DNA from 3 places in the Cyanobium sp. LEGE 06113 genome. Region 1 is predicted to be linked to each of the others. Evidence: predicted binding sites of a transcription regulator. Region 1 holds the regulator's gene; each other region holds the start of a gene.
What was found. The regulator NtcA, encoded in region 1, controls nitrogen genes in cyanobacteria. The targets are predictions, from matches to a motif close to GTANCNNNNGNTAC.
Positions count from the first base shown of each region.

Region 2: the regulator NtcA is predicted to act here: its motif matches at 5,862-5,875, upstream of IQ220_RS13155 (anthranilate phosphoribosyltransferase family protein).
Region 3: the regulator NtcA is predicted to act here: its motif matches at 2,057-2,070, upstream of IQ220_RS05795 (allophycocyanin subunit beta).

Region 1 is NZ_JADEWM010000012.1:569-10,861, forward strand. Features, by position in the region: partial or broken gene IQ220_RS14525 (glycoside hydrolase family 38 C-terminal domain-containing protein) at 1-534, shown strand, start outside; gene psbN (photosystem II reaction center protein PsbN) at 556-705, opposite strand; gene psbH (photosystem II reaction center phosphoprotein PsbH) at 843-1,043, shown strand; gene IQ220_RS14540 (TatA/E family twin arginine-targeting protein translocase) at 1,068-1,403, shown strand; gene pth (aminoacyl-tRNA hydrolase) at 1,456-2,091, shown strand; gene IQ220_RS14550 (DUF3146 family protein) at 2,096-2,353, shown strand; gene IQ220_RS14555 (resolvase) at 2,350-2,796, opposite strand; gene IQ220_RS14560 (DUF3084 domain-containing protein) at 2,793-4,031, opposite strand; gene ntcA (global nitrogen regulator NtcA) at 4,088-4,828, opposite strand; gene IQ220_RS14570 (cob(I)yrinic acid a,c-diamide adenosyltransferase) at 5,018-5,665, shown strand; partial or broken gene dcd (dCTP deaminase) at 5,677-6,255, shown strand; gene thyX (FAD-dependent thymidylate synthase) at 6,289-7,014, opposite strand; gene IQ220_RS14585 (thioredoxin domain-containing protein) at 7,053-7,625, opposite strand; gene IQ220_RS14590 (NIL domain-containing protein) at 7,696-8,109, shown strand; gene IQ220_RS14595 (hypothetical protein) at 8,175-8,615, shown strand; gene IQ220_RS16165 (transglycosylase SLT domain-containing protein) at 8,623-8,916, opposite strand; gene IQ220_RS16170 (lytic transglycosylase domain-containing protein) at 8,913-10,293, opposite strand, start outside.
Region 2 is NZ_JADEWM010000008.1:107,419-117,711, forward strand. Features, by position in the region: gene IQ220_RS13135 (molybdenum cofactor guanylyltransferase) at 1-202, opposite strand, end outside; gene IQ220_RS13140 (NarK family nitrate/nitrite MFS transporter) at 352-1,917, shown strand; partial or broken gene IQ220_RS13145 (molybdopterin oxidoreductase family protein) at 1,997-4,203, shown strand; gene IQ220_RS13150 (nitrate reductase associated protein) at 4,146-4,634, opposite strand; gene IQ220_RS13155 (anthranilate phosphoribosyltransferase family protein) at 4,624-5,742, opposite strand; gene IQ220_RS13160 (hypothetical protein) at 6,190-6,396, shown strand; gene IQ220_RS13165 (ferredoxin--nitrite reductase) at 6,679-8,244, shown strand; gene IQ220_RS13170 (hypothetical protein) at 8,176-8,562, opposite strand; gene IQ220_RS13175 (hypothetical protein) at 8,739-10,124, shown strand; gene cobA (uroporphyrinogen-III C-methyltransferase) at 10,121-10,293, shown strand, end outside.
Region 3 is NZ_JADEWM010000002.1:337,686-347,978, forward strand. Features, by position in the region: gene IQ220_RS05785 (nucleoside deaminase) at 1-219, shown strand, start outside; gene IQ220_RS05790 (alanine--glyoxylate aminotransferase family protein) at 110-1,303, opposite strand; gene IQ220_RS05795 (allophycocyanin subunit beta) at 1,404-1,934, opposite strand; partial or broken gene glnA (type I glutamate--ammonia ligase) at 2,143-3,560, shown strand; gene IQ220_RS05805 (hypothetical protein) at 3,548-3,811, opposite strand; gene IQ220_RS05810 (tetratricopeptide repeat protein) at 3,887-4,174, opposite strand; gene IQ220_RS05815 (FkbM family methyltransferase) at 4,129-4,914, opposite strand; gene IQ220_RS05820 (hypothetical protein) at 4,968-5,252, opposite strand; gene IQ220_RS05825 (DUF6439 family protein) at 5,303-5,641, shown strand; gene IQ220_RS05830 (ATP-binding protein) at 5,607-6,044, opposite strand; gene IQ220_RS05835 (GUN4 domain-containing protein) at 6,111-6,833, opposite strand; gene psb28 (photosystem II reaction center protein Psb28) at 6,964-7,362, shown strand; partial or broken gene IQ220_RS05845 (AI-2E family transporter) at 7,367-8,424, shown strand; gene IQ220_RS05850 (AI-2E family transporter) at 8,484-9,488, shown strand; gene IQ220_RS05855 (hypothetical protein) at 9,496-9,681, opposite strand; gene secF (protein translocase subunit SecF) at 9,710-10,293, opposite strand, start outside.

The DNA.
Region 1 (10,293 bases):
TGGCTGGCCTCCGCTGGCCGGGATGGCGGCCTGGCGGTGCTGCTGGACGGGCCCCAGGGGGTGTCCTGTGATGCCGGGCGGCTTGGCGTGTCCCTGCTGCGGGCTCCCACCTGGCCCGACCCCGGCGCCGACAACGGCCGCCGCCGCCAGCGGCTGGCCCTGATGGCCGCGGCTCCCACCTGGGCCCAGGCCGCCATCCCCGACCACGCCCAGGTGTTCCGCGAGCCCCTCTGGCTGGGGCGCGCTGCGTCAGCGGGGGATCGGCGGGCGGCCCCCCTGGATGGTTTGCCCCCCCTGGCCGAGGGGCTGGCCCTGCTGGGGCTGTGGCCCAGCCGTGAGACCAGCAAGGGGACGCCAGCCCAGGCCGTGATCGCCGTGGCCAACCAGTCGGCCTGCCGGCGCCGGCTCGAGCTGGGTCGCGGCTGGACCGTGCTGGCGAGGGTCAATGGACTTGAGGAGACCGTTGCAGCGGGCCAGGACCGCGAGCTTCAGCCCTGGCAGCTCGGGTTCTGGCGCCTGAGCCGCAACGACTGAGCCCAAGCCCCAGTGGACGGCTCAGTCCTCGTGGTCGTCGAAGGGATCGGTGAGCTGGCGGGAGGGCGGCCCAAACGCCATGTAGACACCGAAGCCGGTGAGCCCGAGCAGCACGGCCAGCACGGCCAGGGCGACGGAGAGGGCAGGGGAGCCGCTGGTGCTGGGATCCATGGGGGAGGGCAGGGGGGCTGGCGAACGGCAGGGAGGGCCCCAACGATCCGTCACATCTCTCGAAAGCCTGGCGCGCAAGGCCTTCGAGAGCCCTAGAGTAACGACCCCGACACCTCAGGCGAGAGGCCCAAGCAGCCATGGCTCAACGCACCCCTCTCGGAGATCTGCTGCGTCCACTGAACTCCGAATACGGCAAGGTTGTGCCCGGTTGGGGCACCACCCCGGTGATGGGCATCTTCATGGCCCTGTTTCTGGTCTTCCTGCTGGTGATCCTGCAGCTGTACAACCAGTCGCTGCTGCTCGAAGGCATCAACGTGAACTGGAATGGTGCAGGCTGAGCCTGACCCCAGCAGGTCCCTGCGATGAACATCTTCGGAATCGGCCTCCCCGAGATGGCGGTCATCGCCGCCATCGGTCTGCTGGTGTTCGGCCCCAAGCGTCTGCCTGAGCTGGGCCGCACCCTGGGCCGCACGCTCAAGGGCTTTCAGTCGGCCTCCTCCGGGTTTGAGCAGGAGTTCCGCACCGCCATCAACAGCTTCGAGGCCAGCGCTTCAGAGGCTCCATCTGCTGCAACCCCGGCTTCTCCTGCCCAGCTCTCGGCACCGGCAGCAAGCGCAGAGTCAGACTCTGCTCAGCACAACACACCTGAGCCCCAGACCCCTGAACCCGGCAATGCGCCAGGGCCAGGCGGGATCTGATCGCAGCCGCCGGCCTGAGGCTAGGGTCGCCAGCCTTCCTCCAGCGCCATCCTTGCCCGTCGAGCCAGCCACCAGCAGCCCGTCCCTGCAGCTGGTGGTGGGGCTGGGGAACCCCGGCTCCCGCTACGCAGGCACCCGTCACAACGTGGGTTTCATGGCCCTGGAACGTCTGGCCGCGGCAACGGGTGTGACCTTCCGCCACCAGGGCAAACTCCATGGTCTGCTGGCGGATCTGGGCCAGGGGGATCGCCGCCTGCGACTACTGATGCCCCAGACCTTCATGAACGAGAGCGGCCGCTCCATTCGGGCCGCCCTCGGCTGGTTCTCCCTGGAGCCCGCCCAGCTGCTCGTGCTCGTGGATGACATGGACCTGCCCCTGGGCCGGTTGCGCCTGCGCGCCAGCGGCAGCGCCGGTGGCCACAACGGCCTGCGCAGCACCATCAGCCACCTCGGCAGTCAGGACTTTCCGCGCCTGCGCATCGGCATCGGTGCTCCGGCTGACACGCCAGCCGAGCGTCGGGCCCGCACTCTGGGTCATGTGCTCGGGCGCTTCTCTCCTGCAGAGCAGCCCTGCCTTGAGGACGTGCTCAGCGAGGTGGAGGCGGGCATCGGCCTGATCCAGCGCCTGGGGCTGGAACGGGCTGGTAATCGTTTGAACAGTTTTCAGCCCCAGCACCCCCCAGCCTGAGCGGATGGCCTCTCTGCCCCTCACCACGGCCCAGTTGCGGGTGCTGCACCAGAGCTTCAGCCATCGACGGCTGGAGGGGGAGGTGAGCGCCGGTGGCTTCCACTGGACCTTCAGCTGGGCCTTCGACCGGGGTGAACTGCAGGTGGAGCCCTCCCTGGGCCGGGCGCTGATCCAGGACGCCCTGCTGCGCTTCCTGCTCAAGGCCGACTACCAGCTCGAACCCGGCGGCGATTACGCCTTCACCGTGCGCGCCCGCTTCTAGGCGGGCCAGTGGCGCAGCAGCGGCACGTCATCCCGGCTGAGCGGGCGCCCGAGCCAGCGCTCCAGCAGCAACTGGGCCACCACGTCGTCCAGATCCCGGGGGGGCAGGCGCAGTCCCGGGGGCAGCAGCCGGCGCCAGCTGCCGGCCCCCTCCAGTTCCCAGAAGCGACTGCGGGCCGCCAGGGTGGTGCCCCGCTCATCCACGGGATGGGGATCGAGCCCGCAGCCCTGCAACTGGGCGGGCCAGGGGCCACTGCCGGTGCCGTTGCCGAGCACCACCTGGGTGAGGCCTCGCTGGGATTGCCAGTGCCGCAGCAGGGCCAACGCCTCCGCCGGCGCCAGAATCGCGGCCTGCACCAGCACCGACGCCCTGGAATCGGCCAGCACCAGCCCGCACTTGCTGCGCCCGGGATCGAGCCCCGCCAGCAGCGACGCCCCCCTCACGGGCGGCCGGCCCCTCTGTTGCCCGAAATCCTCAGTTCCACGGAGATCGGGTCGGGGGTGTCGGCGTCGCGCAGTGCCACCGCCTCGAGTTGCACCACCGCGTCGCTTGGGCGCTCCGCCAGCCGTTGGGTGAGCTGGTTGAAGCTGGCGGCATCGAACTGCAGTCCATCCTCCATCGTGCCCTGGCGCTGGGCCTGGGCATAGGCAGCCGCCAGCAGCAGGTTGAGCCGGCGGGCCAGCTGGTCGGGGCTGCGCAGGCCGGCCTCGATCGTGGTGCGGGCCATCACCTCACCGGCGGCCACCACCCGCCGATTCGGACGCAGGTCGGGGAAGGCCAGCACCTGTCTCTCGCCGCGCAGCACGTTGGCGGCCGAGAGGATGCTCACCACCCAGGTGCCGGGTCGAGCCAGCAGCCCCTCCAGACGGCTGATGTCGTTGCTGGGCACCAGCAGGATCTGCCGATCGACCGCCTCCCCCGGCAGCACGCGCCGGAAGGCATTGAGGTTGGCCTGCTGCAGCAACGCCGTGATCACCTCCTGGGCCTGGCCGGGGTTCTCCAGCTTCACCTTGGCGCTGGCCAGGGACTGGCCGGTGGTGATCACCACGTCGCCGCGCCGCAGGGCGATCAGGTTGTTTTCGAGCTCACGCAGCTCCTGGGCCCCTGCTGCGATCCGCTCCCGCACTGCGGCCAGTTCAGCCTCGGTGCGCTGGATTTCAGCGTCCCGGCCCCGCACCACCTCGCTGAGGCGAGCGCGTTGACCCTCCAGGCTCCGGTTCTGTTGTTCGAGCGCCACCTTGTCGCGCTCCAGCCTGGCCCGCTGGGCCTGCAGGGGGGCCAACTCCTTGCGCAGGGCGGCGCTGCGCCGCTCGGCCTGGGCCAGCTCCTGCTGCACCTTGCGCTGGCCGGCCTGAGCCCTGGCCACCTCCGCCTGGCTGGTGCTGAGGCGCTGGCGACTGGCCTCGAGCTGGCTGCGGGTGCCACTGAGCCGCTCCTCCAGCTGGTCGAGCTCGAACAGTCCCGTGCGCAGGCGCTCACTCACCAGCAGCATCAGCCCGAGGGACATGGCACTGATCAGGCTGCCTGTCAGCACCGTGATCAGCACGGCGGTGCGCCGCGGCCGCAGCTTGAACAGACTCAGCCTGGCCTTGCCGACCCGGCTGCCCAGGCGGTCGCCCAGGGTGGAGAGCACGCCGCCGAGAACCAGCAGCGCCAGGATCAGCAGCCAGCCCGACACAGGTGTCCTCGTATGGAGCCAGTATCCCGCCTTGGCCGCTGGGCTTCAGGCCGATGTCAGCTGAAGCGCTTGGCCAGGGCGATCGGATCGAACACGGTGATCTTCTTGCGGTCGATCTGAACCAGCCCTTCGTTGCGCAGGTCTCCCAACAGGCGGGTGATCGTCACCCGGGTGGAGCCAATGGCCTCGGCGATGGCCTGGTGGGAGAGACGCAGGTCGATGGTGATGCCCTCCGAACCCGGCACGCCGAAGTCGCGGCAGAGCACCAGCAGAAAGCTCACGAGCCGCGAACTCATGTCGCGGTGCGTGAGGGTCTCGATCATGGTTTCGGTCTGCAGGATCCGTGAGGAGAGCCCCTGCAGCAGCAGCAGGCCCACGCTGGCGTCCTGTTCGATCGCCTTGCGCACAGAGGTGGCCGGTGCGCTCAGAAGCTCCACGCGGGTGAAGGCGATCGCGTGGTAGAAGCGGTCTGAGCGCTGGCCAGTGAGCAGGGAGAGCACCCCGAACAGGCTGTTTTCCCGCAGCAGCGCCACGGTGATCTCCTCTCCGGATTCGTACACCCGCGAGAGGCGAACGGCTCCGCGCCGCAGCAGATAGACCCGCTCGGCCGGATCCCCCGGGAAGAAGATCGTCTTGCTGCGCTCGATCGCCTCGACGCTGCTGCCTCCCAAGGCCCGGATCACCTCCAGCAGGGTCTGGTGGCCCTGGCCGGCGGCCCCCATGCCGCCCACCACCCCTGGTGCACCGCTGCTGGGTGTGTTGGCCGTACGGCTGAACCCGCGTGTGGCGCCAACCATGGCTGGGTCAGGCATATGGGCGGACCCTATAGATGCGATGGGGGCCCTCATGTAGCAACAGGCACCTTTTGGGGGCCGGTGAGTCCGGGCGCACCGGCGTGCGTGTGGGTGGACCCACCACAGGTGGTGGTTGTGCCGAGCGCTACGCCACGCGACCGCTACATTCAGTCCTGCGTCGCTGCAGGGTCCATGGCCGCCAGTCTCTCGAGCAGCCCCGGTTCCGGAGTCCGGCTCGAGGTGGTGGGTTCCGCGCCTGCCGAGGCCGCTGTGCACACGGCCCATCGGCCCGTGGCTCCTGTGGCTCTGCCTGCTGCGGCCCTTCCGGCGACTGTGCGTCCGCGGCGCCGGCTGGCCCAGCCGGAGGGCATGCTCCAGGTCCACACCGCCCCGTTCCGGGGCAGTGTGGCGGCTGTGCTCAGCCTGGCCCTGCGCAGCGCTGGCCTCGGCAGCCGGGTGCTGGTGAGTCAGCTGCTCAAGGGTGGGGTGGAGCAGGGGCTTGCCGCCAGCCCCTGGCTCTGCGGCCGCCTCCAGTGGCTGCGGCCGGCCGTGGCCACCTGCCTGGCCGAACCGGCTCCAACCCATGGCGGCGAGATCCTGGAGGCGGTGCAGGAGGTCTGGGCCTTCAGTCGCCAGCAGCTGCTCCACGGCAGCGTCGACCTGATGGTGCTCGATGAACTCGGCCTCGCCGTGGAGCTGGGCTATCTGCCCCTCCAGGAGGTGCTCACCACCCTGGAGCAGCGGCCCCCCCACCTGGATGTCATTCTGACCGGACCCTCCATGGCACCTGAGCTGATGGCCCTGGCTGACCAGGTCACCCAGCTCCGCCGCGGCTGTTAGGCCGGCCTCCGATGCTCAAGAACGACCGTTGGATCAAGCAGCAGGCGTCCGGCGGCATGCTGGAGCCCTTCCAGGGCACGCTGGTCCGCCACCTTGACCCCGCTCAGGCCAGCAGTCCGGTGCTCAGCTTCGGCTGCTCCTCCTACGGCTACGACCTGCGCCTCTCGCCCCAGGAATTCCTCATCTTCCGCCATGTGCCCGGAACGGTGATGAACCCCAAGCGCTTCAATCCTGCCAACCTGGAGCCCGCATCCCTGCACGAAGATGCGGATGGGCGGTATTTCATCCTGCCCGCCCATTCCTATGGCCTCGGGGTGGCTCTTGAGCACCTCAGGGTGCCGCCCAACATCACGGTGATCTGCCTGGGCAAGAGCACCTACGCCCGCCTGGGCATCATCGTCAACACCACTCCCGCCGAGGCCAGCTGGGAGGGCCACCTCACCCTGGAGTTCAGCAATTCCTCAGGGGCTGACTGCCGTATCTATGCCGATGAAGGCATCTGTCAGCTGCTCTTCTTCGAGGGTGATCCCTGTGAGACAACCTACGGCGACCGGGCAGGAAAGTATCAACACCAACCTGAACGCGTGACCTGGCCAGGGTGTGAACCCCTCTTGGGGCCTCACTCAGGGGGCCAGTCTGGCCTTGTGCAGGCGGCTGAGCTCATACCACTCGGCAACCTGAGGGGCCCACAACTGCAGGTGAGGCCAGATCAGATCGCAGAGGGCGCGGATCTCCTGCTGGGCATCGCGTTTGGCCCGCAGATCAAGGAAGTGCAGCAGCGCCCTCAGGGTGAAACTCACCACGAAGTGCTGGCGGTAGTCGAAGGGCAGGATGCCGCGGGCATGCTCCTCGGCAAAGCCGGCCGCCAGAAGCTCGGCGTAGCGCTCGGCAGCCCGGCGGCAGAGGTCCAGGTCGATGGCCCGCTGTTCGGCGCTGTAGGCATATTTTTTGCCCTGACGGTCGCTGTAGTTGCCGAGCGGGCGCAGGTAGAACACCTCTTCCAGGTTGAGCTCGCCGCTGGCGGCCTTGGTGATGCGATCGCCCGTGTAGCGCATCGACTGCACATCAAAACTCACCCCCACCCGGTGGGTGCGGGCCTGCTGCATCACCGAGTGGGGAAACCAGCCCACGTTGAGCACGATCTGGGCGTGCTCCAGCGGCCCGTAGTGCCCCCGCTCGCCGGCCAGCAGGCGCTTGACGCAGATCTCGCCCGCTGTCGCCTCGTCGGGCCAGGCGGCGCGCTCGGCCGCCACGAAGCCCTCGCTGTAGTCCTGGTGCATGGCGGCATACACACACAGCTGGGGGCTGGGGGTGGCGGCCAGCAGCTCGACGCGAAAGCGCGGGTCCATGCCGGATGGGGTGGGGGAGGGGGCAGGCATGGCAGACCTCAGCCGTGGCTGCGCGGGCCTGCCATCGTGCCAGGCGTTGCATCGCCGGCGGCCTGCTGGGCCTCGGCTGCCGTCAACGGGCTCACGGCTCCCACCCCGGCCAGGACCGGCAGGTTCGTCCCCTGGGTGAGGGCCTGGGCGAGGGCCTCGAGTTCCTCGGCGCTGCGGGCCCCGATCGAACGGCCCACCGGTTGGCCGGCCCCATTGAACAGCTCCAGCTGGGGGATGCCGTTCACCGCGTAGCGCTCCAGCTCCGGCTGCCAGCGGGGGTTGTCCACATTCAGGAGCACCAGATCGAGCTCGCCGCGGTAGTGCCGCTCCAGGCCGTCCATCGCCGGGGCCATGGCGCGGCAGGCCTCACACCAGTCGGCGTAGAACTCCACCAGGGTGGGGCGCCCGTTGGCCAGGGCCACGGAGAGCTCGGGAGAGCGGCGGGCCAGGGCATCCAGCGGCGCCTGGGGTTTCAGGCCGCCCCGCAGCCAGAACACCGCCGCCGCCAGCACCACGCCAACCAGCACGAGCACCAGGCGTTCGCGCTGGCCGAGGCCCTGGGCTGGTGAGGAGCTGCTCATCGTGGATAGGGTTGGGCAGATGTGCGCCGCCTGCCGTGCACTCTGCCAGCCCTGCCCCGCCACCGGTTCCGTGAAGCGGCGACTCACCCTCCATTTCCCCCGCGAGGCTGTGCACCAGCCGATCACCTACCGGCTTGCGGTGGATTTCGACGTGGCGGCCAAGATCCTCCGCGCCCAGATCGCTCCCAACCAGAGCGGCACCATGGTGGTGGAGCTCTCCGGTGACATCGACGAACTCGAGGCGGCCGAGGTGTGGCTGGAGAGCCAGGGGCTCGGCCTCAACCGGGCGCCCGGGCAGATCGCCGTGAACCGCGATCGCTGCATCGACTGCGGCATCTGCTCCAGTGTCTGCCCCAGCGGCGCGCTCGGCTTCAGCGCTCCGGCCTGGACCCTCCACTTCGATGCCCCCCGCTGCCTGGTCTGTGAGCAGTGCATTCCCAGCTGTCCGCTGGAGGCCATCGCCCTGGTGCTGGACCCGCTGTGATCGCCTCGCTCTCTGCGGCGCTGCTGTCGGTCCTGCGCCTGCTGGCGCTGCCGTTCCGGGCGCCGATGCTGTTGGTGCTCGGGGCGATCGCGGTCTATGAGGGGCTGCACTGGAGCCGGCCACTGGCCGCCGGCTCGCTGCCGCCGATCGGTGCCCTCGATGCCGATGCCATCGCCAGCCTGTTCTGGTCGATCGACTGCCTGCACGCCCTGGTGGTGGTGGTGGTGTGCACAATGCCGGATCTGCTGCTGCGCCAGCTCTCCAGCCTGATGGCCTCCAGCCGGGTGATGACCCTGGTGGTCACCTTGCTGCTGGCCATCACCGGTGGCCTCTACCTGTTGCATCTCAACGCCCTGGCCAACATGTTGATCCTGGCCTCAGCCGTGCTGCTGGCCCGCCTCGATCTGGCCCGCGTGCGTGTCGTGCCGCCTCCCCAGAACCTCGCTCTGGCCCTTGGCGCCCTGGTGTTGCTCGGGGCGACACTGGGGCGCTGGCTGGCGGGTTAGGGCTCGTTCAGGGACACACGGGCAGCTTCCGGCTCTGGACATCCCAGAGATTGCCCAGCACCTTCTTCACGTAGATCCGGGTTTCGGGGAAGGGGATGGCCTCCACCCACAGCTCCGGGAGGGTGTCCAGCCAGGGGCCCAGCCAGTCCGCCACGGCGTTGGGGCCGGCGTTGTAGCTGGCCGTCACCAGCAGGGGATTCTCCTCCCAGCGGGCCATCAGCTGGCTCAGATAGAGCGCCCCGAGATCGGCGTTGCGCTGCGGATCTTCCAGAGCCTCTGGGGCGAGGGGCCCAGAGGTCAGCTCGTCGCAGTCTCAGGCAGCAGCTGCAGCAGGCCCACGGCCCCGGCCGGTGAGCGCACCGCCGTGCTGAAGCGCGACTCCTGCCGGGCCACCGCCGCCAGCAGGGTCGGCGCCACGCCGGTCTGGCGCCCCGCCTGGTTGAGTTCGGCGCTGAAGGCACTCTCCGCCAGGCTTTCGGCCACCTGTTTCACGGTGGGGCACTGGTCGGCGCGCAGCTGCAGGTTGGCCTGCTCCAGCTGGCTCAGCCCTGTCCAGTGATCACCGACGCCACGGCGCAGGCGGCCCTCCAGCAGCAGGCGCTCGGGGCCCTCCAGGCTCTGTTCGGCGCGCGCGTCGCGCCATTGCTCCCAGGCCTCCAGCGACTGGCCCAGGCGCCAGAGCTGGTCGAGATCCTCCAGGCCGCTGCCCAGGGGCCGCCATGGGGGGGTGAGCAGGGGCGGCGCCGTGGCGGGGTCGAGGTCGATGTCGCCGCGGCCGAGGCGCAGGGAGGCTCGCCAGCCGTAATAGCCGCCGGGATGGCGGGCCAGCAAGGCCGCCCAGCCTGCTCTGGCTTCAGGACGCTGCCCCTGCTGCCACTGGCTCAGGGCCAGCCAGAAGCGACGTCGGGCATCCACGGGTGCCGGCAGGGCCGCCGTATCGAGGGCGCTGGTGCCCAGCAGCACCGCCGCCGCCCGCCAGTCCTCCTGCAACAGCCGCTCCCGGGCCAGCCGCCACTGCAGTTCCCAGCTCGCCGGATCCCGCGGCCAGCGCTGCAGCACGGCCACGGCCGAGGAGGTCTGTCCCACCACCAGGGCGCGGCGCGCCTCAACGGCTGCGCTCTCCTGCAGGGGAGCGGGCAGCTCCCCGAGGCGCTCCAGGCTGGAGCTGCTGGTGCTCTCCGCCAGCAGCTCCGCGGCCTGGCCGGCGGCGGGGCTGGCGGGGTGCTGCTGGGCCAGGGCCAGCAGCAGGGCTTCGCCCTCGTCACGGTTCTCAGGGCTGCGGAGCAGCAGGCGTCCTCTCTCGAGCTGGGTGGCCGGGCTGCCGGCCTGGCCGTCCAGGCAGCGCTCGGCTGCCTCCAGGTTGCCCAGGCTCACCAGGCTGCGAGCCAGCAGGTCCCGGTCCTGGCCGCTGAGGCTCGACGGGTTCTTCCGCTCCGGGTCGCAGGCTGAGGCGATCACAGGGTCAGCGCCGGGCCAGCGGGCTCCCCAGCGGGCCAGGTGCACGGCTCCCGCTGGCCCGGACTCCAGGGCGGCGGCCAGGGCGGCGGGGTGGGCCGGGAAGCTCCTGAGCAGGCGCTGGCGCAGGGCCGGCTGGTCCCGGCCCAGCCTGTAGAGGGCATCGGCGCTGGCGGGGTGGCTGGAAAAGCGCGCCAGCAGCTGCTGCCACAGACGGCTGCTG
Region 2 (10,293 bases), on a different contig from region 1:
GCTCTGCCAGCTGGCGATGGCTCGGGTGATTGCTGCAGAGGCTGATCGGGGCCCCCAGCTCAGCCAGCAGCCCCAGGGTGTGGCTGAGCCAGCTCCCCCCGGCGGGATGGTCCAGCAGGGCCTTGTCCCGGCCCATGCGCCGGCTGCTGCCGCCACTCAGCAGGCAGCAGCGCAGGGGGGCCTGGGGCGGGATCAGTTCCAATGGCGTGGAACAGCATCGGCTGATCCCGGTAGCGTCAACCACAGAAAAGAATCAGACGCTCTGGTGTAGTTGCCACGCGGCTTGCATGAAGCGCCGCCCATCAGGTCTGGCTCAGCGTTCGGAAGCTTCGATCATAATTCCACCTCGACATGCTCGGTGAACTCTGGTCTCTCCAGGGGAGATACAAGACGCTGCATCTCACCTGGTTTGCGTTCTTTCTCACTTTTGTTGTCTGGTTCAACCTGGCGCCGCTGGCGACCACCGTCAAGGCTGATCTGGGCCTCACGGTGCCCCAGATTCGCACCGTTGCAATCTGCAACGTGGCCCTCACTGTGCCGGCCCGCATCCTGATTGGAATGCTGCTCGACAAGTACGGGCCCCGCCTCACCTACTCGGCGCTGCTGGTTTTTTCGGCTTTTCCCTGCCTGTTGTTCGCCTTCGCTCAGGATTTCAACCAGCTGGTGGTGGCCCGCCTGCTGCTTTCGATCGTGGGCGCCGGCTTTGTGATCGGCATTCGCATGGTGGCTGAATGGTTCCCGCCCAAGGAGATCGGCCTGGCTGAAGGCATCTACGGCGGCTGGGGCAACTTCGGTTCCGCTTTCTCGGCCCTCACCATGGTCACCCTGGCCGGCTGGCTCTCCTTCGGAGGTGGTTTCGCGGTCGATGGCGTGGTGCTCAACTGGCGCGGCGCCATTGCCCTATCCGGCATCATCGCCGCCATCTACGGCGTCTTCTACTACCTCAACGTTGAAGACACCCCGCCTGGCCGCACCTACCAGCGCCCCGCCAGGACGGCTGGCCTGGAGGTGACCTCCATGCGGGACTTCTGGGGCCTGATCGGCATGAACGTGCCCTTCGGCGTGATCCTGGCCGTGCTGGCCTGGCGCCTTCAGAAGGTGAAGTTTCTCGATGACACCGGCTTTGCCATCGCCATCGTGCTGGTGCTGCTGTTCTTCGGGTTCCAGACCTGGGGCATCATCCGCACCAACAGGGAGTTGATCGCCGGAACCAAGGTGTATCCCAAGGAGGATCGCTATGAGTTCAAGCAGGTGGCCATTCTCGAGCTCACCTACATCGTGAACTTCGGCTCGGAGCTGGCCGTGGTGTCCATGCTCCCCACCTTCTTCGAAACCACCTTTGACCTGCCCAAGGCCACAGCGGGAATCCTGGCCTCGGCCTTCGCGTTTGTGAACCTGGTGGCACGTCCCGGCGGCGGCCTGCTCTCGGACAAGCTCGGGTCGCGCAAGTCGACGATGGGCTTCCTCACGGTTGGTCTTGGTTTCGGCTATCTGCTGATGAGCATGATCAAGCCCGGAACGTTCGTCGGTTCCGCCGGCATCCTGCTGGCCCTGGTGATCACCATGCTGTGTTCCTTCTTTGTGCAGGCAGGGGAAGGATCCACCTTCGCCATGGTGCCGTTGGTGAAGCGTCGGGTCACAGGCCAGATTGCCGGCATGGTGGGCGCCTACGGCAACGTGGGTGCCGTGGCCTACCTCACCATCTACAGCCTGCTGCCGCTGTGGTTGTCCGGTGCCGCCGATGCCGAACCCACCCCCGCCGTGGTGGCTGCCTCCAACAGTGCCTTCTTCCAGGTTCTGGGTGTGGCTGGTCTGATCGTTGGTTTCCTCTGCTACTTCGTGCTGAAGGAGCCCAAGGGATCCTTCGATGAGCTCCACGAAGGAGAAACGGCTGTGGCTTCCGCGCCGCTGGTCTGATCCGGGTCCTCAACCGCATCGCTGCTGAGGGGCCGGCCCTGGGTCGGCCCCTTTTTTATCCGCCTGTTCTCTGAGCCCCATGGCTGCTTCCCCACCAGGCTCGGTGCGCTCCCAGTGCCCCTACTGCGGCGTGGGCTGTGGCCTGGAGTTGCTTCCCCCTGCTGCCAAAAATCAGCCCACCCGGCGCGACGCCGACGGCCTTCCCCTCTGGGGCACCCGGGGGGATCGGCGCCATCCCTCCAGCCTTGGGCAGGTGTGCATCAAGGGGGCCACGGTGTGCGACACCCTGCGCCACGGACGGCTCAGCCAGCCGCTGGCTCGCGCCAGCCTGGACGAGCCCTTCCAGCCGATCAGCTGGGATCAGGCCATCGATCGCATCGTGGCCAGGATCCGCAGCTCCCTGGCCAGCAAGGGCCCCGGTGCGATCGCCATGTATGGCTCCGGCCAGTTTCACATCGAGGACTACTACGTCGCCCAGAAGTTGCTCAAGGGGGCGATCGGCACCAACAACTTCGATGCCAACTCGCGCCTGTGCATGAGTTCGGCCGTGGCGGGCTATGCCCGCAGCCTCGGCTCCGATGGCCCCCCCTGCTGCTACGAGGATCTCGACCACTGCGCCGTGGCCTTCCTGATCGGCACCAACACGGCGGAGTGCCATCCGGTGCTGTTTCAGCGGCTGCTGAAGCGCAAACGGCGCCAGCCCGGCAGCGTCACCATCGTGGTGGTGGATCCCAGGCAGACGGCCACCAGCGACGCGGCCGACCTGCACCTGGCGATTCGCCCCGGCACCGACCTGGTGCTGATGCACGGCCTGGCCCATCTGATGGTGCAGGCGCTCACGATCGACGTGGAGTTCATCGAGGAGGCCACCGAAGGTTTCGCCGCCTATGCCGAACTCCTGCAGGCCTGGACCCCCGAGCGGGTCAGCCGGCTGTGCGGCATCTCTGAGGCGGCCCTGCGGCAGCTGGCCCGGCTCTGGGGCCAGGCCCCCAGCGTGCTCAGCCTCTGGTCGATGGGCCTCAACCAGAGCGTGGAGGGCACCGCCAAGGTGGCGGGCCTGATCAACCTGCACCTGCTCACCGGCCAGATCGGCAAGGTGGGAGCGGGGCCCTTTTCCCTCACCGGCCAGCCCAATGCGATGGGCGGCCGCGAAGCCGGTGGGCTGGCCCACCTGCTGCCGGGCTATCGCACGGTGGTGGATCCCTCCCACCGGGCCGTGGTGGAGGCGGCCTGGCGGTTCGGGGCCGGCGCGATCGATCCCGCGCCTGGCCTCGATGCCTGGCGGCAGGTGGAGGCAATGGAGTCTGGTGCCCTTGATCTCTGGTGGGTGGCGGCCACCAATCCCCTGGTGAGCATGCCGAACCTGGAGCGGGTCAAGGCCGCCGTGAGCCGCTGCCCGTTGGTGGTGCTCAGCGATGCCTATGCCGACACCGAGACCGCCCAGTACGCCCACCTGCTGCTGCCTGCGGCCCAGTGGAGTGAAAAGCCCGGGGTGATGGTGAATTCAGAGCGGCGGGTCACCCTGTGTCCGGCCTTTCGGCCGCCCCCCGGCGAGGCGCGCCCCGATTGGCAGGTGTTCGCGGAGGTGGGCCGCAGGCTGGGCTTCGTTGAGGCCTTCAGCTACGGCTCCGCGGCGGAGGTCTACGCCGAGCTGGCCGCCCTCACCGCCAGCCGTCTCTGCGATCACTCCGGCCTCAGCCACGCCCTGCTGGCCAGCGAGGGTCCCCAGCAGTGGCCCTTCCCCTGCGGCTCAGCTCCCAGCCAAGAGTCCCGGCGCCTGTACACCGACCACCACTTCCCCACCGCCAGTGGTCGGGCCCGCTTCATCGCCGAGCAGCCCATGGGCCTGGCGGAGCTCCCAGCGACGGGTATCCCCTGGTGCTCACGGTGGGCCGTTACCTGGGCCAGTGGCACACCATGACGCGCACCGCCAAGGTGCCTCGCCTCAACGCCCTGCATCCTGAGCCCTTGCTCGAGATTCACCCCGAGGATGCCGGCCCCCTCGGCCTGGAGGATGGCGCCATGGCCGAGATCCGCTCCCTGCGTGGCACGATCACGGCCCGGGCGACGGTGACCGAGCGCATCCGACCGGGCACCGTGTTTCTGCCGATGCACTGGGGCTTCATGCAGGAGCAGGCCTGTGAGGCCAACGCCCTGCTGCACGAGCAGGCCTGCCCGATCTCCAGGCAGCCCGAACTCAAGGCCGCCGCCGTGGCCGTCGCCAGGGTTCAGGAGGTGGCCCCGGTCGGGGCAAACAGCTCCACCAGCGCCGCTGGCAGGTTGTGATGGTCGTGGCCGGGGCGGGCCAGCTTGCAGAGAGCAAACCGCTCCAGCTCCGAGAGACCATTCCACTGGTCAGGCCCCAGCCCATAGCCCAGCTCTGCGGCTGAGCTGCTCACCTCAGCGGGGGGCGCTCCAGGGTGTTGCCAGGGGGCTTCGCGGGGGATGGGCAGGGAGGTGACCCCGCCGTCCGCCATGGCCGCCGTGCTCTGGCGCAGCTCGGCCGCCAGGGCCGCCAGGTCGTCGGGGCCGTCAGGCCAGAGCACGAGCTGATCCCGCTGGCTTTCCGTGAGGGCCAGCCAGTGGTTGAGCCGCAGTTTCACACCGCAGAGATCGAGCTTGCGGCGCAGGCAGAGGGGAATGCAGCGCCAGTTCCCGACGAAGTCGCGCTCGAAGCCGAAGCAGTGGGAGCAAGGATGGGAGCCTTCAGGAAGCATCGTGTCTCCACTGGATCAGGGCACGCAGCTGATCCAGCAGCGCTCCGCTCTGGACCAGATCTGTGGCGCGGGCCACGCCTGCAGCCAGATCCTGGCAGACACCGCCATACCAGAGATAGGCCCCGGCATTCCAGATCAGGGCGGTGGCCAGGGGCCCCTGGCCACCGAGAGCGGCCAGGGCCTGCTCGCGCCAGCTCTCGAGATCCTGCCAGAGGGCATCGTTGTCGTAACAGCCGTGGTCGCGCGGGTGAAGGATCAGGCGCTCCCCATCACCACCCTGGGCCCGGGCCGTGATGCAGGCGCGGCTGATCGGCAGGTCGGTGCTGCCCTCGAGGCCTTTCACCGTGATGGCCATCGCCTCGCCGGCCAGTTCCAGGGCCTTCCAGGCCCGGCTTTCGGTGGGGGGATGCACGAAGCCGCTCACCAGCAGGTGGGGGCCCTGATGGGCGGTCCAGAGCAACTCGAGGCTGGCCACGGGGGGGCGCTTGCCCAGGTCGTCGCGGATCGGCGTGAGGCTCTCCGCCAGCGGGAAGTGGTCCGGTTGGTGCACCAGGGCCAGGCGGTGCTGCGTCAGCCCTGCCTGCACCGTGGTCAGGTTCAGCCCCTGCAGCTCCAGCCCCAGGGCGGCGAACAGCTCGATGGCCGGCACGCCATATTTCACCGGCATGCGGCCCCCCCCCTGCAGTACCACGGGCAGCCCGGCCGCACTCAGGGCCAGGGCGGTGAGCGGATAAATGGGGGCCGTGCGGGTGCGGCCGTCAAAGGGCATGCCGAAGCAGAGGGCAGGCTCGGCACTGCGCAGGCTCGGCCCCAGGCGCCGGTAGACATCCAGCATTCCGGCCAGTTCCTGGGGCTCGGGCCGACGGATCCGATGGGCGATCAGAAAGGCGCCGATCTGGGCCGGCGTGGCCTCTTCGAGCAGCATCAGTTCCAGCGCGTGGCCGGCCTCCTCCCGGCTCAGCCCCCGGCTGGTGTGCTCGCCACTGCCCACCTTCTGCAGATAGTGCTTGAAACGCTCACGGCCAGACAGAAGCTCGGCAGCAGGGGCATGGCCGTTCAGTCCGGTCTCAGGCGAGGCGTTGGGCAGGGTGCCGGAAGGGAGCGCCATCAAGGGCTGAGGGGAGGGGGCAGCGTGGGCCGCACGGGCTGCATGGTCGAGAACTCCATGCTGTCACCAGTGATCGTCCAGCGTGTGCCCCACCGAACAAAGGCCAGAACGGGAAAGAAGTATCAACCGACACGGAAGACATCCTGAAGATTGGCGCCGGAGCCAGGCGGCTTCGGTTCGGTACCAACCGCTGCATCCCGATCGCCCCCTGGCTGGAGAGAGTTCATGCTCACAACTGGGTGCGCCGATGCGATGGGCTGCCTGCTGCGGGCTTCTGCTCGGATGCCTGCATGGTCTGGTGAGCCTTGAGCTGCGGCCCAACAGCGTCTTCGAGGCGCCCGGATCAGCTCTGGTGGGGGCGTGGAGCCCCGCCCCCCAAGCTGGCGCCCGCTTCTGAAGTCCCTCATCCAGCTTCGATACTGAAGGTTGTTCTTCGGCAGCTCCGCCATGGCCACTCCGCTGCAGACCACCCGTAGCGCCGGCTCTCCCCTCGGCGTCGCCCTCGCCTTCGTCGGCATGTTTGTGGTGGGGTCCCTGGGGGTTCAACTGCTGGCCGGCCTTCCTCGCGACGCGGCCCCTGCAGCTTCCGCCGGGGGAGACACCGCGGTGGTGGCCCATCCCGCCAGCCTCTGGAGTGCCCTGGGCGAGCGCTGAGGCCAGCCAGGTCAGGGATGACAGATCCGTAACGACCACGACACCCCATCACTGCCCTTGCCTGCAGGATCAGGACCGGTCTGTGATTGCAGATCCCAGCTCATCTTGAAGGGAAGCGGCCGCGCCCAGGCGCCGTCCTCCCATTCCGGACAACGCATCCCTCATTGGCGTTCACCGGCCTCATCCCCTCCCGACCGATGGGGTGAGGTGTGGTGGTGCCGTGGGGTCCTGTTCACGGCCGCGTTGTCTGGGCGTGCCTTCGGTGCGCCGCTTCCCTCTTCCATGAGCACTTCCACGACCCCTGAAGCGACCACTCCCAGCTCCGCCCTCACCAAGGTGGAGCAGGCCAAGGCCGATCTCTGCGGCCTCGATCTGCAACCCCAGCTGGCCGAGCTGGCCGCTGCCGGCTGGGACAGCCTCGACGAGGCCACCCTCACCATCCGGCTGAAGTGGATGGGCATCTTCTTCCGGCCCGTCACCCCCGGCCGTTTCATGCTGCGGCTGCGACTCCCGAACGGCGTGGTCAGCGCTGAGCAGCTGGAGCTGCTCGCCGAGGCGGTGGATCGCTGCGGCGAGCACGGCAGCGCCGACATCACCACCCGCCAGAACCTGCAGCTGCGGGGCCTGCTGTTCGAGGACATGGCGCCGCTGTTGGAGGCCATGGAGCGCGTGGGCCTGACCAGTCGCCAGTCGGGACACGACAACCCGCGCAACATCACCGGGAACCCCCTGGCCGGCATCGATCCCGAGGAGATCGTCGACACGCGCCCCCTCGTGCAGGCGATTCAGGCGCGGCTGTTCCAGCCGGATGGCCCCCGCAACCTGCCGCGCAAGTTCAACGTGGCCGTCGGCGGTGCCCCCGACAGCTTCCTGCTCCACAACGACCTCGCCTTCCTGCCCGCCCATCACGCCGGCGAGCTCGGCTTCACCGTGATGGTGGGCGGCTTCTTCTCAGCCCAGCGTAACGAACTCGCCATCCCGCTCGGCCTGTGGCTGCGGGCTGATCAGCTGCCTGATTTTGCCCTCACGGTGCTGTTGCACTTCGAGCAGAACGGCAATCGCAAGCTGCGCAACAAGAGCCGGCTGATGTATCTGATCGATGAGCTGGGGCTTGAGACCTACAGGGACACGATCAAGGCGGCCTATGGGGCGTTGGCCGGCGGCGAGGCGATGGCCTCGCTCCAGCCCCACGACGGCACGCACCTGGTGACACGGGCCCCCCGGGATGGCCTCGGCTGGAATGCCCAGGCCCAGGAGGGGCTCGGCTGGATGGGCCTGCACGTGCCGATGGGCCGTCTCGATGCCGAAGGGATGCTGGCCCTGGCCGGTCTGGCCCGGCAGTACGGCAGCGGTGAACTGCGGCTCACCGAGGCCCAGAACGCCCTGATCGTCAACGTGCCGGAAGCCAGCCAGGAGGCGCTGCTGGCCGAGCCGCTGCTGCAGCGCTTCCGCCCCGATCCCGGCCACCTGCAGGCCGAGGCTGTGAGCTGCACCGGCAACGCCTACTGCAGTTTTGCCCTGATCCCCACCAAGAGCACGGCCCAGGAGCTGGTGGAGGAGCTGGAGCGGCGGGTGGAGCTGCCCCATGGGGTGCGCACCCACTGGACCGGCTGTCCCAACGCCTGCGGCCAGCCCTACATGGGTCAGATCGGCCTGATGGGAGCCAAGACCCGCAAGGACGGCGAGATGGTGGAAGCCGTGAAGATTTTCCTCGGCGGCTCCATGGACGCCGACCCGAGGCTGGCTGAGCTGCATGACAAGGGTGTGCCTCTCAGCGACCTACCGGACGTGATGGAGCAGCTGCTGGTGGACCGCTTCGGTGCGCGGCGCAAGGCTGCGGCTGCCTGAGGGCCGCTGCCCGAACACCCTCTTCCGCAGCCAGGAGCGCACCGATCCACCCCGGGATCGGCTGTCCTGGCTGCCGCACCAGCTCTGGTCGAGCTGCACCAGGGCCTGTCGATCGCCGCTCTCGACACCCGCGTAGAGCAGGTGGGTGAGCCGCTCAGGGTCGAGCTCCAGCAGTGCCGCTTCTTTCCAGAGACGACGGCTGCGCAGTTGATCCCCCTGGCGGAACTGGGCCTGAGCCAACTGCTGGGCCAGGCTCACCAGCAACTGTTGTTCCTTCACGGCGGCCAGCCGGGCTCCGTCAATTCGCTCCTGGGTCACGCACCTGCCGATTGCACTCCGGCCCATGGTCTTTTGCCTTTCTGCCTTGTTCAGTGATATAGCCGGTGCCTGACGGCAGCTCTTGTCCCACATCAAACGTATCGGTGGCTACAGAACAGCCCTCACCTGTCCCGTCGCCGGTGCCATTCTTGAGGCCCAGTCGGCTGGAGGGCGTTGTGGCAGGGCCCCCTGACTCCCCTCTGCTTCCCCGGAACCTGCCTGCCACCACAGATGCCGGGCGCTGGCTCTGGCTGCAGCGTCTGCGCCGCAGTGCCGCGCTGCCGCTGGAGCCCTGGTTGCTGGCGATCGAAGCCGGTGAGCTCCGGCCAGACGCCGATCTGATCGCCGCCCTGGCCAGCCGCTTTGACGCTGCGGCGGCCCAGCGGCTGCTGGTGTGGTGGCTGCACAACGCCGGGGCCGATCCTGCCCTGCTGCAGGTGATCGGCCAGCAGCGGCACCCGTCTCTGGCGGCCCGCCTGCGCGCCGCTCTGGCTGAGCCCTGGGCCGCGGAGCGGGCCCAGTGGCTGTTGCCCCTGGTGGGCCACCAGCGGGACCCCGCCGACTTCGCCCTGCTGGCGGGCTGGTTGGCCTCACCCCAGCCGGGGCCCTGCCGTCGCGCAGCCCTTGAGGGGCTGGCGGTGGGTCTGCCGATCTGGCCGCTGCCGCCCCTGCGCCGCCTGTTGCGGCGACTGCTCACGGATCTCGATCCTTCCCTGGCGGCCACCGCCCTGGATCTGCTGGCACGGCTGCCCCAGCCCCGTCTCGCCCTGGCCGGCGTCGAGCCCGAGCGGCTGGATCCTGCCGTGCAGCGGCGGCGGCAGCGGCGACTCTCGGCCCTGCCGGCCAACCCTCTCGTGCTCGTGGTGCATGGCCGCGGCGGCGGCGTGATCCCTGCGGAGCTGGACGCGCTGCGGGCTGATGTGGAGCGACGGCGCCGAGCCCCGGTGGTGCTGCAGAGCCTCACCGGCACGGCGGGGCCGGCCGTGGGACCGCTGCGGCAGGCGGCGGCAGGGGGGGCGATCACCCTGATGCCCCTGCTGCTCCTGCCGGGGGGCCATGTGCGGGGGGATGTGCCGGCCCTCAGTGCCGCCTGGCGCGGCAGCGGCCCGGTGCTGCGGCTGCCCTTTCTGGGCGCGTGGCCCCTCTGGCAACGGGCCCTGCGCCTGGAGCTCCTGGCCCTGGCCAGGGCGTGGGCGGCGGCAGAGGGCACGGCCACGACCCCTCTGCTGCTCCACCATCCCCTGCAGGAGGGCCTGGCGAGCCGCTACCTGACCCACCTGGAACGCTTCTGCCAAGCCCGCTGCCACGCCACTCCATACACTGCGACGGTTGCTGATGAGCTGGTGCAGGTGTTGGCTGCCCCGAGCTGCCCACCTCCAGAGGGGGCGCGGCCGAACGGTTGGGCCCAGAGTGCGGGATCGGAATTCAGGCCGCCGGTGCTGCCGCTGGTGCTGGCGGCGAACCGGTTGACGGATGCCCTCTCGCCCTGGAGCGGACCACCGCTGCTGCAACGCCCCCGCCTGCGCGACGGCTTACTGGATCTGCTCGTGGCCCTGCCATGAGCGCTGTTCCGCCGCTCGGCACGGTGTATCTGGTGGGAGCTGGCCCCGGGGATCCAGAGCTGCTCACCCTCAAGGCCCACCGGTTGCTGCGCCACTGCGGTGCCCTGGTGTACGACTCTCTGGTGCCGAAGGCCCTGTTGGACCTGGTGCCCGTGGGTTGCGAGCGGCA
Region 3 (10,293 bases), on a different contig from region 1:
GGGGTGGGAGGAGCCCTGGATCTGGTGCGCCATCCGAGCGCCCACCACCACATGCGCGTGGTGGCCGGCGTGGAGGCCGAAGCTGCCGGCCGCCAGCTGCGGCGCTGGTTCAGACAGCGACGGCAGCCGGCCGATCAGATGCCGCACCAGGATGGAAGGCTGGCAGTTCGGTGCGGAACAGCTCCAGCAGGCGATCCACGTTTTCCGGCTGACTGTTGAAGCCCATCAGCCCGATCCGCCACACCTTGCCGGCCAGGGCACCGAGACCACCACCGACCTCGATGCCATGGGCGTTGAGCAGGTGCAGGCAGAAGGCCTTGCCATCCACGCCCTCGGGGATGCGCACCGTGGTGAGGGTGGGCAGACGCAGGTGCTCAGGGGCATGCAGGGAGAGGCCCAGATCTTCCAGGCCGGCCCAGAGCCGCTCGGCGTTGCGGCGGTGGCGGGCCCAGGCCTGCTCCAGCCCCTCCTCGGCCAGCAGCCGCAGGGCCTCCCGCATGCCGAAGTTCATGTTCACCGGAGCGGTGTGGTGATACACCCGGTCGCTGCCCCAGTAGCGGTTCAGCAGGGTGACATCGAGATACCAGTTGGGCACCTTGCCCTGGCGGGCTGCCATCTTGGCTTCAGCCCGGGGCCCCATTGTGAACGGACCCAGCCCGGGAGGGCAGCTGAGACCCTTCTGGCTGCAGCTGTAGGCCAGATCCACCTTCCAGTCATCGAGGTACACGGGCACGGCACCAAGCGAAGTGACCGTGTCCAGCAGCAGCAGGCAGTCGTGGGAACGGCAGAGGTCGCCGATGCCATCCATCGGCTGGCAGATGCCCGTGGAGGTCTCGGCATGCACCATGGCCAGCACCGCCGGCCTGTGCAGCTTCACGGCCGCCTCGATCTCCTCGTAGGTGAAGGCCTCACCCCAGGGCCGCTCGATGGTCACCACCTCGGCGCGGTAGCGACTGGCCATGTCCACCAGCCGCAGGCCGAAGTAGCCCTTCACGGCCACCAGCACCTTGTCACCCGGCTCGAGGGTGTTGGCCAGGGTGGCCTCCATCGCGGCGCTGCCCGTGCCGCTCATGGGGATGGTGAGCCGGTTGTCGGTCTGCCAGGCGTAGCGCAGCAGCTCCTGCACCTCACCCATCAGCTCCACGTACAGCGGATCGAGGTGGCCGATCGGCGTACGGGCCAGGGCCTGCAGCACCGTGGGGTGGGCATTGGAGGGCCCTGGGCCAAGCAACAGACGATCGGGCGTGGCAATGGGCCCGAGCGCACGGCGATGGGAGTTGTTGACGGAGGGCAGCGCAGACAAGGGGCCGGGGGAGGAAAAGGGGAACGTTCGGACTCAGATCCTGACAGTCAGCCTACGAAGCACCACCGCAGGCCAACCGTCAGGAGGATGTCGGGAGGATTCAGCGGGCGCGCACGTTGCTGGCACCCAGCCCACGGCAGAGGTGCTCGAAGGGCGGGCGCACCACGGCGGCCAGGGCCGAGGGGTCAGCGTTGGCTTCGGCGGCCAGCAGCTCGCACACCACATCGCCCATCAGCGCAATGCTGCGCACCGTGGGGCCGGTAGGCACCCCGAGGCTCTTGTAGGTGTCGTCGAGGCCGTTGAGCACCCGCTCGTTGAGGATCGAGGCATCAGCGGCCACCAGGGCATAGCTGGCGTAGCGCAGGAAATAGTCCATGTCCCGCAGGCAGGCCGAGAGGCGGCGGGTGGTGTAGGCGTTGCCACCGGGCAGGATCAGCTCGGGGTCATCGAGCCAGAGCCGCTGGGAGGCCTCGCGCACGATGGCGGCGGCCTCGCGGTTGATCAGCTCCACGGCCCGCAGCCGCAGGGCCGATTCGGCGAAGTAGGCATTGATGCGATCGATCGCATCCCGGTCGAGGTAGCGGCCCAGCTGGTCGTAGCGGCCGATCAGACCGGTGATGGCATCGCGCATGGTTCGAAAAGTTCGACGCACCTGCGGCGGAAGCTAGCACTCATGACTGGCCAGAACCCAGGCGCAGGGCGCGATCTGGCCGATCTGAGAGAAACAGTTACGCAAGCAGGCCTGGAACTTCGGTAGCAAGCGCTACAGGTTGACGGTTGGCGGGCTCCCTACCTTCCGGCCACGCCGCCAAGGGCCGGCACCACCCCTGCATTGCTCCATGGCCAAAACCGCTCAGGACGTCCTGCGTCAGATCCAGGACGACGGCATTGAGTTGATCGACCTCAAGTTCGTTGACCTGCATGGCAAGTGGCAACACCTCACAGTCCACAGGGATCTGATCGACGAGGACGCCTTCACCAGTGGGGTGGCATTCGACGGCTCATCCATCCGCGGCTGGAAGGCCATCAATGAGTCGGACATGGCGATGGTGCCTGACCCGGCCACGGCCTGGATCGACCCCTTCTACAGCCACAAGACCCTCAGCCTGATCTGCTCGATCCAGGAGCCGCGCAGCGGTGAGCCCTACGGGCGCTGCCCGCGCGCCCTGGCCCAGAAGGCGCTCGAGTATCTGGGCTCCACCGGCATCGCGACATGGCCTACTTCGGGCCCGAGCCGGAGTTCTTCGTGTTCGACGATGTGCGCTTCAACTCCGGCAACGGCAGCAGCTTCTACAGCGTCGATTCGATCGAGGCTCCCTGGAACAGTGGCCGTCAGGAGGAAGGGGGCAACCTGGCCTACAAAATCGCCCTGAAAGAGGGTTACTTCCCGGTTGGTCCCAACGACACGATGCAGGACATGCGCAGCGAAATGCTGCTCACCATGGCCAGTCTGGGGGTGCCGATCGAGAAACAGCACCATGAGGTGGCCACGGCGCAGCACGAGCTCGGCATGAAGTTCGCCGAGTTGATCCGTGCCGCGGACAACGTGATGATCTACAAGTACGTGGTGCGCAACGTTGCCAAGAAATACGGCAAGACAGCCACCTTCATGCCCAAACCGGTGTTCGCCGACAACGGCAGCGGCATGCATGTGCACCAGAGCCTCTGGAAGGGAGGCGATCCCCTGTTCTTCGGTGAAGGCACCTACGCCAACCTCTCCCAGACGGCCCGCTGGTACATCGGTGGCCTGCTGAAGCACGCCCCCAGTTTCCTCGCCTTCACCAATCCCACCACCAACAGCTACAAGCGTCTGGTGCCCGGTTTCGAGGCACCGGTGAACCTGGTCTATTCCCAGGGCAACCGCTCAGCAGCCGTGCGGATTCCGCTGACCGGCCCGAGCCCCAGGGCCAAGCGCCTGGAGTTCCGCTCCGGCGATGCCCTCTCCAATCCCTACCTGGGCTTTGCGGCGATGTTGATGGCCGGCATCGACGGTATCAAGAACCAGATCGACCCCGGCGACGGCACCGACCTGGACCTGTTCGAGCTCAGCGCTGAGGAGCTGGCGCGGATCTCCACGGTGCCGGCCTCCCTGAATGGGGCGCTCGAAGCCCTCGATGCCGACAAGCACTACCTGATGGAGGGTGGCGTGTTCAGCGCCGACTTCCTCAGCAACTGGATCGATCTCAAATACGAGGAGGTGCAGCAGCTGCGCCAGCGGCCCCATCCCCACGAGTTCGTGATGTACTACGACGCGTGAGGGCGGATCTGGGCCAGGGCGCTGTCGTGCAGATGCTTCTGATGGGCGTGGCGGGTGGCCCAGGCCCTGAGCTGATGCGCCGCATCAGCGGTGGGGTTGAGCTCGGGATGGCGGCTGATCTGGGCCAGCTCGGCGTCATGGCGACGCCGTTCGCGGCTGTGCTGCTGGGCCCAGGCCAGGAAGGTGGGATCGGGTCGGGGCCCGCCAGGCGTGCTCAGTGGCAGCGGGATCGGCAGGGGACGGGCAGCCATGACATCTCTTGGGGCGTTTCAATACATCGAGTCTCGCCCAGGTCTGTAGCCATCAATACCAACGCCGGTTTTCCTTCACAGTTCGTGTCTGGCTGAGCCCTGGCCTGAGCCGGGGGCCAGGGCAGGGGCGGGATCTCTCGGCATGGTTTCCCCGTTGGCCCTGACCGCCGAGAGGCGACCGGCCAGCCGGGCATTGGCGGGGTGAAGCCGGTGGCCACGTTCGAGAACGCCCGCTGCCTCCAGAGGGCGACCCTGGGACTCCAGCAGGGCGGCCAACTCCAGGAAGCCGCGGGGGTGGGGCCTGGCCTTCGAGAAGATCACGGCGTAGAGCCTGGCGATCGCCTGCTCCGGATCGTGCAGCACGCCCGCCTGAATGCGGGCCAGGTGCAGACGGCCGCGCTCGTCATCGAGCGCCTCAGCAACCGCGTGGGCCAGCCGCGGAAACGGGACGCCGTGTTCACGTACCAGTCGTCGTGACCACTGAGCTGCTTGAACACCCGGCGGAATCCCTGTTGCTGCATCAGCCGCAGGATCTTTTTCCGCTCCGGCGAGAAGTTGTGCTCGATCGTGAAGCAACGGAAGCGATAGCGATCCAGGGGGAGATGGCTGAGCACCATCAGCTCGGCCCCCTCCACATCCAGGGAGAAATAGTCGATCACTTTGGGGGCGTTATGCCGATCCAGCAGGTCTCCCAAGGTGATCGTGGGAACTTCGATCGTGTCGGTGAAACCGGAACGGGGCTCCATCACCCGGCGCTCGCCCGTGGCGTCCAGGCCGCCGTAGAGGCCGTTGCAGGCAAAGCTCAGCGTGTCGCCGCTGCGGGAATAGAGGGCCTCAGCCACCACCGGAATCGAACGCCGGGCCTCAGCATCGCGCCGCAACAGGGGATTGGGCTCTCCTCCCAGACCCTTCCAGCCCATGATCTCAAGCAGCAGGGTGTTGGAGAGGCGACTGCCGTTAGCGAGGCCGAATTCGAGGAAATAGCCTGGCTTGGGACCCTGGCAATAGAGGGCAAACAGATCCTGCAGGCTCTGGGAATTGGTGAGCTGCTGAAAGGGCTCACAGAACTGCAGAAATCGATCCCGGGAATCGAACAGTCCCATCCCAAGCCGCCGCTCTGTCTGCGGCGCAGAAACTAGCACTGAGGCACAGCCTTTTAGCTCTTCAACCACCAGGCCAGCAGCAAGCCGGGGGTGCCCCAGCGCCACAGGCGCCAGAACCACACCTCCATGCGCTGGGGCGAGGCCAGCTCCCCCGGCAGCGGATCAAGCAGGCGCTGGGCCAGGGCCAGCCGCTGCCGCTGGCGGCGCTGCCGAACGCCGCTGACCCGCGCCGCCATGGCCGCCAGGGTCAGCAGGCCATCGAGATGGTGCAGCAGGGCCACGGGTCGCCGAGGCCCATGGACGCCGCGGCGGCGCAGACGGTGAGGCGGAGTCCGCATCGGTGGTTCCAGCCCAGGTGCGCGGCAGAAGCGTCAGGATGGTTCAGCCGATGCAGTTTCGTCCAGTGGACACGGCTTCAACACGGCCCTCTGGGGTTTCGTCGACCACTGCAGGCGCTGGCTGGCCCGACGGGGCCGCCGATCAGGCCCGCTGCCTGCATCGCTCGCTCACGATCGGTGACCGCGACTGGCACGCCCTCAAGACCCAGCGTTGCCGCCGCGGCGCCGAACAGCTGGCCGCCGCCCTGGTGCAGCTCACCAGCTGCGATAATCCCGGCAGCCGTCAGAGCACGCCGGCCAGGCAGGAGGCCCTCGCCCTGGTGGAGCACGCCCTGCTCTGGTTGAGGGCCGAGATCAGCGACCCAGGCTGCCCCAGCCACGGGCGCTGAGCGCCGGCCGTAGCCGCTCGCGCCTCACGGCCAGCTGCAAGCGGTTGCCGCGCGGACTCCAGCGCACGTCGTCAAAACAGTGGTGAATCAGGAACAGGCCCCGGCCATCGCAGGAGTCCAGGGCGAGGGGCAGCTGACAGCAGCGAGCCGATTCAGGCACCCCAGGGCCCTCGTCCTGCACCTGCCACACCACCCAGCGGGGTGTCTCGATCCGGCGAATGCGCAGACACTTGGCCGGATCACAGCCATTGCCATGGCGCACGGCGTTCACCAGAGCCTCCTGCAGCCCCAGCTGCAGCTCGGCCTGCAGCTGGAGGCAGCGCACAGGTTCCAGCAGCAACTCCACCAGAGGCGCCAGCTGCAGCGTGGAGGGAGTGATGAAATCAGACCAGCGAAGCGCCATCAACCGCAGGTTCTTGGCCTTGGTTTGACCCTAGATGGCAGGGGGTGGTGCCACAGGCCTGGGGCGTCATCGGTTGATGCGTTGTTGCAGGGCCGGCTGGTTCAGCAGCGCATCCATCAGGCGCACCCCCCGCAACTGGTTCACCAGGGGCATGTGGCCCTCAGGAGCGTCGATGGACCAGGCGAAGGAGCCTGGATAGCGGGTCCAACGCCCGTCCTGCTTCCAGCCCAGACGGGGCCAGAGCTGCTCCCACCGCCCCTGGCAAGCCTGCAGCAGTCGGCCCTGCACCGAGAAACCGAAGCGCCCGCGTGAGTAGCAGACCCAGAGACGATCGAGCGCTTCGAGGTCTGGAGCCGGCATGGCAGGCACCTCGCTGTAATACACGTAGCCACGGGTCACCGCGGCGGCGCCGGCCAGCTCCCGCAGGATGGCACTGGTGAGGCGATCGGCCTCCTCAAAGGCCATCCGGGCCAGCTGCAGCTGCAAGGGGGCGTAGTCGATGCCTTTGGCACTGGACGTGGCCAGCCAGCCCTGGGGATGGAGGTCCAGAAAGGCCTGGGCCTCGGCGCTGGGGGTCTCCAGCAGCAGCTGAATCAGGGCGCCGGCAGCCCAGTCGTCGCCTGTGGCATCCAGGCCGGCCAGGTGATCGGCCAGCAGCGGCCGCAGTTCTGCGACCCGCTGCTGGACGGGGCCCAGCAGGGCGCGGCGCTGCCGGGCCGTGGCCGCCTGGAAGCGCTGGAGCAGATCCTCAGGGCTGACGTTGGCGGAAACCGGTGCGCCGGAGAGCATGGATTGAGCGTGTCTGAGCAGGGCCCGCTGGTTCCACTATGTCAGGCGGCAGCGAGGCCAGGAGACAGGTTGAGCGCATGGTGGGGCCATTCCAGGGCCACTGCCTAGGATTGACCTTTGCCTCTTCCCCATGGGTGCAGCCATTCAGTTCTTCCGTGGTGTGGATGAACCGGTCGTGCCCGACATTCGGCTGACGCGCTCCCGGGACGGGCGCACCGGCCAGGCGATGTTCGTGTTCGAGGAGCCCCAGGCCCTGGCCCCGGAAACCATGGGAGACATCACCGGCATGTTCCTGGTGGATGAGGAGGGGGAGATGGTGACCCGGGAGGTCAAGGCGCGCTTCGTGAACGGCAAGGCCAGCGCCCTCGAGGCCACCTACACCTGGAAGACCACCACCGATTTCGAGCGGTTCATGCGCTTTGCCCAGCGCTATGCGGACAGCCACGAGCTGGGCTTCTCGGGCGGGGGCGGCGCTGAGCCCGCCGCTGACCAGGGCGAAGTCGCCAGCGATGCCCCCAGCGAGGACTGAGACCTTGCGGTTCGGCCAATGGCTCGGCCTGCTGGCCCTGGTGGCAGCCCTGACCCTGCTCTGGACCCTCCGCCAGAGCCTGCTCACCCTGTTCGCGGCCGTGGTGGTGGCCATGGCCCTCTGCACCCTGATCGGCTGGATGCGGCAGCGGCTGGGATGCGGCCGTCCCCTCGCCGTGGTGCTCAGCCTCGGCCTGGTGTCGGTGGTGCTGGCGGTGCTGGCCACGGCCGTGATCCCGCCCTTCGTCGAGCAGTTCGGGGAACTGGTGTCAAAGCTGCCCGCAGCGGCCACCACCCTGCTCAATCTCACCCGCGACCTGATCTCCCGGGCCAGCCAGATGCTCTACGGCCGCAGTGATGGCGGCCTGGACTGGTTGCGCGAGGGTCTGTTCAGCGGCGGTGAACCCAGCAACCTCAGGGGTGGAGCCCTGCAGCTGCTGGGCCTGGCCGGCGGCCTGGGCACGGGCCTGCTGCAGCTGCTGTTCGTGGTGGCGGTGGCCTGATGATCACCCTGCAGCCCCTGGCCTATCGGGAGATCGCCGTGCTGCTGGTGCCCTCCTTCTACCGGCGGCGGTTTCGCAAGGTGCTGGTGAGCTGCGGCGATGCCCTCAGCGGCTGGATGGTGGGCGTGCTGATCAGCTCCCTGTGCGTGGGGGTGCTGGCGGCGATCGGCCTGAGCCTGCTGGGGGTGAAGCTGGTGGCCGCCAATGCGGTGCTGGCGGGGCTGCTGAACATCATTCCCAACATCGGCCCCACGCTCAGCACCGTGTTCCCGATGTCGGTGGCGCTGCTGGACAGCCCCATCAAGGCCCTGGCCGTGCTGCTGCTCTATGTGGCGGTGCAGAACCTGGAGAGCTATCTGATCACCCCTTCGGTGATGCAGCACCAGCTGAATCTGCTGCCCGGCCTCACCCTCACGGCCCAGCTGCTGTTCACCGTGGTGTTCGGCCCGCTCGGGCTGCTGCTGGCCCTGCCCCTGGCGGTGTGCCTCCAGGTGGTGGTGAAGGAGGTGCTGATCCACGATGTGCTGGACCGCTGGAAGCGGCCGCCCCTGGCCAGCTGATGGCAGACGTGCCTCCTGCCCAACCGCCCAGGAGCCCGCGCCGCCGGCCCAGCACGGGCCTGGATGCCCGCACTGTGCTGGGCGTGCTGGTGCTGGTGCTGCTGGCCATGCTCACCTGGGCCCTGCGCTGGGTGTTGCTGGTGCTGTTCGGCGCCGTGGTGCTGGCGGTGTCGCTGGATGTGCCCACCACGCTGCTGATGCGGCGGCTGCGCCTGCAGCGCACCCAGGCCCTGGCCCTGGTGATCGCCATCCTGCTGGTGCTGGGCGCCTGGCTCACCCAGCAGCTGCTGCCGGAGCTGCTGGGCCAGATCAGCCAGCTGGGCCAACTGATCCCGGAGGTGGGGGCTCGGCTGGCCGAGCTGATCGCCCGGGTGACCTGGCTGCCCAGGCTCGACCAGACCCTGGAGCGGCTCAACAGCTGGGAGGGCCTGCAGCCGGTGGGCGCCCAGCTGCTCGGCGTGGCAGGGGGAGCCGCCAACAGCACGGTGCAGCTGCTGCTGATGGTGCTGCTGGCGATTCTGCTGGCCCTCGACCCCCGGCACCACCGACAGCTGGTGGTGGCGATCACTCCGGCCAAGTGGCGCCCGCAGATGGTGCAGCTGCTCGAGGAGTGCCGCGAGGCCCTGGGGGGCTGGCTGGCGGGCATGACCCTCTCAGCGGTGACGGTGTTTCTGCTCACCTGGGCCGGCCTGAGCCTGCTGCAGGTGCCCCTGGCCCTGCTCAGCTCCCTGGTGTGCGGCCTGCTCACCTTCGTGCCCACGATCGGCCCCACCGCCGCCACCCTGCTGCCTCTGGCTGTGGCGCTGCTGGTGTCGCCCACCAAGGTGCTGCAGGTGCTGGTGCTGCGCCTGGTGCTGCAGAACGGCGAGGCCTTCCTGCTCACCCCGATCCTGCTCAGCCGCACGGTGAATCTGCTGCCCACCGTGGCCCTGATGGCTCAGCTCAGCCTGGGCACCCTGCTGGGCCTGCCGGGGGTGCTGCTGGCCCTGCCGCTGGTGGTGGTGCTCCAGGTGCTCTTCAGCACCGTGGTGGTGCAGCGGGTGATGGACCGCTGGACCAGCTGAGCCCAGCTCAGCGGTAACGGCGCCAGAGGTCTGGAAGCAGCAGCAGCACCAGCACCGCCAGGGCGTGATGCACCACGGTGTTCCAGAGGGTGGTGAAGGTGAAGTGGTCGGCCAGAAGGCGCAGATCGAAGCGCAGATCCACCAGGGCAAGCAGGCCCAGCAGGATCGGCAGGGCCGGAATCGGGCGCTTCAAGGCAGGGAGCTCATGGGGTGGATGGCTCTCAGGACTTCGCCAGCACGGGGAGCAGGGTGGGCGCCACCGCCACGCTCGACCAGGCGCCCACCAGCACGCCCACGCTGAGGGCCACGGCGAACCAGAACAGGGTGCTGCCACCGAAGAGAATCAGGGCCAGCAACGGCAACAGGGTGGTGAAGGTGGTGTAAATGGAGCGGGTGAGGGTGGCGGACACGGCGGCATCGGCCTGATCGGCCAGGGGCAACTCCTTGAGCTGACCCCGTTTTTCGCGGATGCGATCGAAGATCACCACGGTGTCATTCACCGAATAGCCGGCAATGGTGAGCAGGGCCACGGCAAACAGGCTGTTCACCTCCACCCCGCCCAGCAACCCCAGCCAGGCGAACACCCCGCAGGTGATCAGCACGTCATGGCCCAGACAGAGCAGGGCCAGCAGGGCAAACAGGCGGTCGTAGCGGAAGGTGATGTAGGCGGAGATGCCCACGAAGCTCACGGCCAGGGAGATCAGGCTGGCCCGCAGCAGTCGGGCGCCGAGGGTGGGGCCGATCGTCTCCACGGCGAGACCGGCTGGATCGGTGGGGCCCAGCAGGGACTGCAGACCATCCACCA